3 regions of the Methylotenera sp. N17 genome follow, and region 1 is predicted to be linked to each of the others. Evidence: predicted binding sites of a transcription regulator. Region 1 holds the regulator's gene; each other region holds the start of a gene.
What was found. The regulator sigma-54, encoded in region 1, starts transcription at its own class of promoters, with help from an activator protein. The targets are predictions, from matches to a motif close to TGGCACNNTTCCTGCT.

Region 2: FG11_RS00615 (ANTAR domain-containing response regulator) is a predicted target of sigma-54. The motif match lies at 1,285-1,300, and genes of this name have one in related genera.
Region 3: FG11_RS07115 (ammonium transporter) is a predicted target of sigma-54. The motif match lies at 1,309-1,324, and genes of this name have one in related genera.

The regions. Positions count from the first base shown of each region.
Region 1 is NZ_JUGE01000001.1:2,719,104-2,721,380, reverse strand. It holds gene lptB (LPS export ABC transporter ATP-binding protein) at 1-269, shown strand, start outside; gene FG11_RS12990 (RNA polymerase factor sigma-54) at 284-1,828, shown strand; gene hpf (ribosome hibernation-promoting factor, HPF/YfiA family) at 2,001-2,277, shown strand, end outside.
Region 2 is NZ_JUGE01000001.1:104,827-107,103, reverse strand. It holds gene FG11_RS00625 (carbon starvation CstA family protein) at 1-983, opposite strand, end outside; gene FG11_RS00615 (ANTAR domain-containing response regulator) at 1,312-1,890, shown strand; gene FG11_RS00610 (CmpA/NrtA family ABC transporter substrate-binding protein) at 2,090-2,277, shown strand, end outside.
Region 3 is NZ_JUGE01000001.1:1,473,768-1,476,044, reverse strand. It holds gene rlmD (23S rRNA (uracil(1939)-C(5))-methyltransferase RlmD) at 1-768, shown strand, start outside; gene FG11_RS07120 (DoxX family protein) at 841-1,206, opposite strand; gene FG11_RS07115 (ammonium transporter) at 1,371-2,277, shown strand, end outside.

The DNA.
Region 1 (2,277 bases):
CCACCAACCCAAGCTTTATTTTGTTAGATGAACCATTTGCCGGGATTGACCCGATTGCGGTACTGGATATTCAGAAAATTATCCGCTTTTTAAGCAGTAAAAATATTGGCATTCTCATTACAGACCACAATGTGCGTGAGACTTTAGGCATTTGTGATCGTGCCTATATTGTGAACGATGGGACTGTATTTGCCTCAGGTAGCCCAGATGAAATTGTAAAAGATGAAGCCGTACGCGAAGTGTATTTAGGCCGGGACTTTAGACTTTAACCACTTTGAATGCTATGAAACAAAACTTACAACTCCGCATCTCTCAAAACTTAGCGCTCACCCCGCAGTTGCAACAATCCATCCGGTTATTGCAGCTGTCTACACTGGAGCTCAACCAAGAGCTAGAAACCATCTTACAAGACAACCCATTGTTGGAGTTAGTCGATGGTGATGACGATGGTGGCGGCAGTGCAGAAGCCCCCAGCACTGATAACAGCCAGGCCTCTAGCGAAGCTTCTGAGCAAGAGCCAGATGCCAATGTATTTGATAACGCCACTACCTCTGAAATTAGCGCGCCTGCTGAGAGCACGGCTGAACGTGACGATGAGTTAGCGCCCACTTCAGAAGAGTTCTCAGCACCTGAGTTTGAAGATGAGTTTGATGAGTACGGCAGCACTAGCAACTGGGATGAAGGTGGACGCCAAAACAATTCGGACGATGATGACGGCGACTTTACCAGACAAGACACCGTTAGCATCAGCCTGCGCGATCACCTTGTGGGTCAACTGAAATTAGTACCGCTGTCTGAACGTGACCAAACGCTGGTCTCTATTATGATTGATTGTATCAATGATGATGGTTACTTTGAGCAGTCGTTAGATGAGCTGGCAGATAGCCTGCCGCTCGAGCTTGAAATTGATATGCTTGAGCTTGAAACTGTACTCAAGCTGATTCAAAATCTGGATCCAATTGGCGTAGGCGCACGTAACTTGCAAGAGTGCCTGTATTTGCAACTCAATGCACTAGATACAGACACGCCCTACCTGAAACAAGCCATCGCCATTATTCAAGACCATTTACCGGTATTGGCTAACAAAGATTTTGGCAAGCTGCGCAAACTGCTTAGCTGCGATGAAGCCACCTTGAAAGGCGCGCAGACGCTTATCAAACAACAAAACCCAAAACCGGGTAGCCAATTTGTCACTTTGTCGCACGATCATTACATTCAACATGATGTGATTGTGAAGAAGATCAAAGGCATTTGGGTCGCCACACTGAATGATGGCGTTATTCCAAAATTACGTATTAACCAACTATATGCGGATATTTTAAAACGCAACCGCGAAAATTCCGGGCAATATTTACAGAGCCAAATGCAAGAAGCCAAATGGATGATTAAAAACATTCAGCAGCGCTTCTCTACTATTTTGCGCGTTTCGCAAGCCATTGTAGATAGGCAACGTAACTTTTTTGAGCATGGGGATATTGCCATGCGCCCATTGGTGCTGCGCGAGATTGCAGAAGAGTTAGAATTGCATGAATCCACCATTTCACGCGTGACTACGCATAAGTATATGCTCACTCCACGTGGTGTATATGAGCTTAAATATTTCTTTGGTAGCTCGGTAGCGACTGATGTGGGCGGCACGTGTTCTGCCACTGCGATTCGTGCGTTGATTAAACAAATGGTGGCCGAAGAAAACCCCAGAAAACCGCTTTCCGACAATCAAATTACGGATACGCTGGCCAACCAAGGCATTGTGGTGGCACGCCGTACCATTGCCAAATATCGTGAATCGCTCAATATCCCGCCTGCAAATTTGAGGAAATCACTGTAGGGTCACGCTAACGATTTGATTTAGCGCAAGTTTCCCTCAACTAAATTCCCATACAGGAAATTTTCTTACCGAATAGTGCAATTGGATAGTTGCAAGCCAACGCCAAAGTAGTAAACTGAAATTGTTCCGAGATGCTTTTTCTTCTTGGAGCAATTTCAAAAAGGAGCAAGTCATGAATTTACAATTAACTGGGCATCACTTAGAAATTACACCTGCGTTACGTGAGTACGTGCAAAGTAAACTCACGCGAATCAGCAATCACTTCGATCATGTGATTGATGTAAAGGTTACGATGTCTGTAGAAAAGCTCGCCCAAAAGGTTGAGGCTACACTGCATGTGCCAGGCAACGATCTACACGCTGCTTGTGCCGATGAGAATATGTATAGCGCCATTGATATGCTAACGGACAAACTGGACCGTCAAGTGGTAAAACACAAAGAGAAACATG
Region 2 (2,277 bases), 2.6 Mb from region 1:
ACAAATGGAAATAACTTACCGCCAAAAATCGGCCCAGTGCCATCGGTAAACTGCGTAATTGCAGGCATATGAATGTCGGGCCTCAAAATCACAATGGCCACCGCCAACAGTAGCACCGTACCCAACTTCATAAAGGTAGAGAGATAATCACGCGGGGCTAACAACAACCACACCGGCAATACCGCGGCAGCAAAGCCGTACACAATAATGGCGTAGGCCAATGGCAAGCCATCATGATCAAACCACACCCGCAGCGTCTCATGATGATCGACCCAGCCACCTGCGAGTACAGAAAACAACAGCAGCGCAACACCAATGGCGGATGCCTCAAGCACGCGTCCCGGACGGATATGACGCATATACACACCTACCAGCATGGCAATGGGGATCGTTGCCGCCACGGTAGACGTTGCCCACGGGCTATGTTTCATGGCATTGACCACCACCAAGCCCAACACGGCAATCAAAATGATCATGATCATAAATGTGCCTACCAGCGCGGCAGAGCCTCCTACCACACCAATCTCATCACGTGCCATTTGGCCTAAGCTACGACCATTGCGACGCATGGAGAGAAACAAGGTCACCATATCCTGCACTGCACCACCCAATACCGCGCCTACTAAAATCCACAACGTACCCGGTAAGTAACCAAACTGTGCCGCTAAAGTGGGGCCTACCAATGGGCCGGGGCCAGCAATGGCGGCGAAGTGATGTCCGAACACAATCCACTTATTCGTAGGAATAAAATCACGCCCATTATCCAGACGCTCTGCAGGTGTGGCACGTGTTTCATCGATTACCAGTACTTTGGCGGCAATCCATGCGGCATAAAAACGATAAGCAATGGCATAGATACACAAAGCAGCGGTTATCAACCACAACGCATTAATGGTTTCACCACGATATGTAGCAATGGTGCTCATGGCATAAGCACCCAACACTGCCACCAACCCCCACATGATTTTTTTATTGATCGACATGATGCACTTTTAATGATGTATGAATAAGCATCACAGTATAAATCACGACATACCAAAGATGAACACTGCTGATAGAACGCAAACATCACATGCTGTGTTTCGCTGGCTGACAACTATACCTTTGCCTGCGTTAAGTGACTGCTTGAACATTCAAACTCAGGAAATTGCAGGTTTACATATGATAGATTTGGTGCACACGCACCGCGATTGTGCAGGAATGAATTTCATAAAACTGAATAACGCCCCTTAACATCATTAAACAAGTCATTTAAAATCAAACAGTTAAAAATACTTAATTTATTGGCACAACCTTTGCTAAAGCTCAACCATGTTAAAGGTATTGATTGTGGACAATGATTTATCGCGTAGCAAACCATTGAAGCAATCATTGATAGAAAATGGGTTTGATGTGATTGCACATGTGGAGGATGGAGTAAACCTACATGATGTGTGTTGTGAAATGTCACCCGATATTGTCATTATCGATACCGAGTCGCCCAACCGAGATACGCTAGAAAACATTTGTGTGTTGTCGCAACACAACCCCAGACCGGTGGTCATGTTTACGCATGATGGTGACAAACAAAAGATTAAAGCCGCAACGCAAGCAGGTGTATGTGCTTACGTAGTAGGAACGATTCCGAGTGAAAGGTTAACGCCAGTGATTGATGCAGCAGTTGCCAGGTTTGAAGAAACAAAGCAGCTTAAAGAAGAGTTGAGTGTCGCCAATTTGAAGCTTGAAGAGCGCAAATTGGTAGAGCGGGCAAAAGGCATTTTGATGCGTCAACGTAATTTGGATGAAGAAGATGCTTACGCGATGTTGCGTGAGATGGCAATGAAACGAAATATGAAGCTGGCGGATTTATCTAACCAGTTGATTGAAGCAGCAAAAATGTTGATTGTGTAGTCAGTACACACTAACAGTTAGTATTAGAGACAACCCATAGCAGCCTCCAACGGCGGAACGTTGCTAGTTAAAACAGAGTACCAAAGTCGGTAGTTCTGTTGCAGTAAATTAAAGACAAAGGCGTCTTACCAGCAAGATTTATCTTGCCCGGTAGACGCCTTTTTTATTGTTTATTTTTTATGTGAATGAAGGAGTTTTAATGCGTAATTCAGAGTTGGATAACACACCGTTGAGTGACCCCTTGCCAACCAATACGGCTGAATCCGGCATCAATGCTAGCCGCCGTAACTTTTTTAAACATGCTGTAGCAGGGACACTAGGAGCAGCCGCGATGATGAATATTGTTCCACCTTCAGTCAGCACCAATGCATGGGCAGCAGGTAGCGA
Region 3 (2,277 bases), 1.2 Mb from region 1:
CCCGTCATCGTGCTGATTTTCCGCATTATGGCTGGCTTAACCAGTGAAGATGAGCAACTGCTAAAGGTTTTTGCAGATACGCACCAAGTGCAGATGTGGACGCAAACCAAAGGCCCGGACACCATCATGCCATTTTATCCTAATGCGACTCAATTAGAGGCGCATGCAAGCAATGGCTTTGGTGCACAGCTGCAATATAGTCTGCCAGAGTTTGGCCTGACTTATCCGTTTAAGCCTAACGAATTTACGCAGGTCAACCCGCAAATCAACCAAGTGATGATACGTCGCGCTGTGCAGTTGTTATCACCACAGGCCGATGAAAAAATCGCAGATTTCTTCTGTGGTATTGGCAATTTTACCTTGCCCATTGCGCGTAGTGGTGCACAGGTATTGGGCTTGGAAGGGTTGGCTAATTTGGTTGAGCGTGCTAACGAGAGTGCACAGTTAAATCAAATTAAATATGTGAAGTTTGGCGTGGCTGATTTATTCAAAATGACCGAAGCTAGTTTGACCGAGCTAGGCCGTTTTGATAAATGGCTGGTGGATCCACCGCGCGATGGTGCGTTTGAGTTGGTCAAAGCAATCACGGCTGACAATGCACCTAAGCGTATTGTCTATGTGTCATGTAATCCGGCCACACTGGCGCGCGATGCAGGTGTGCTAGTCAATGAAAAGGGTTATACCTTGGCTGCGGCAGGGGTTATCAATATGTTCCCCCACACTGCACATGTGGAGTCTATTGCGCTGTTTACGCTCAAAGATGCTTAATACAAGCGGGGTGTAAAAAAGGCGATGCAGGTGCATCGCCTTTTGCTTACTGTCAGTTAGATTAACGTATTGCTACTTATCTATGCTGTAGGCTGTTTTTCCACTCACTGCTAGCAGTAGCAAGCCACCGGCCATGGCAATATTTTTCAAGAACAAGACGGTTTGTATTTGATCGCCGAAATTGCTGTGGAAAATAACGGCAGCGATTACCGAGAATCCAGCTAACGCAAACGCTGCGTATTTGGTTTTAAAGCCAACAGCAATCGCCAAGCCGCCCAGCAGTTCTAGCGCGATAGTCGGCCATAACAACACGGTTGGCACACCCATGGCTTGCATATAACCGGCGGTGCCTGCCGGGTCTGAAATCTTGCCGACGCCGGCGAGTATAAAAATCAATGCCAACATCACTCTACCTATTAACTGGATGATTCCGTTCATATGCTTCTTCCTCTCTTGTTGTCATAGAAAATTGCAAAGCCATCATACGTGAACTGTTTTGGTTTGTCATATGGCCGCCCATGTGGCTAGTGCGCTGATAGTTGGCGCGCTTATTGCTGTAGCAGATTGATATTTCAATCATGAATACATCTTGAGAAGAGCCTATGCCATTATCTAAAAAATTAGCCCTGATGCTAAGTGCGGTTTGTGTGTTGTTTCCTCTGATGAGCGTTGCTGAAACCGTGGATGCCAAAGTGATTCATACCCTATGGGTGGTGATTGCAGGGGCCATGGTATTTTTGATGCAGGCCGGATTTGCGTTGCTGGAATCCGGTATGGCGCGCGCAAAAAATACGGTGAATGTGATGATGAAAAACTACATGGATTTGTGTGTAGGCTCATTACTATTTTGGCTGGTGGGGTATGGTCTGATGTTTGGCAGCAGCCCCACAGGTTGGGTTGGCACAGATTTATTTGGTTTGGCCAGAGCCCCGGATTGGGACTTTAACTTATTGTTTTTTCAGATAATGTTTGCCGCTACGGCCGCTACGATTGTAAGTGGTGCCATGGCAGAGCGTACTAATTATGTGGCGTATTTGATTGGCACATGTGGTATGTCCGCGCTGATCTACCCTATTTATGGCGGCTGGGCATGGAATGATCATGGCTGGTTAAAACAAATGGGGTTCATTGATTTTGCAGGCTCCACTGTTGTGCATTCTGTGGGTGGTTGGTGTGCATTGGCTGCGATTATGTTGCTTGGCCCGCGCTTAGGACGCTTTGGTGCCAATGGAGAGGTGCGGGATTTGCCAGGCCATAATTTGGGCTATGTCACGATTGGTGGCTTCTTGTTGTGGTTTGGCTGGTTTGGTTTTAATGGGGGCAGTACACTCACGGCAGGCACAAATCTTGGGCATATTTTATTGAACACGCACATGGCAGGTGCAGCGGGTGCAGTAGGGGCATTGCTGATTAGCTATGTGATGCGCAAGCCAGCACTGATGACAAACGCCGTCAATGGCAGTATTGCAGGCTTGGTGTCGATAACTGCCGGTTGTGCCAGTATGGCGC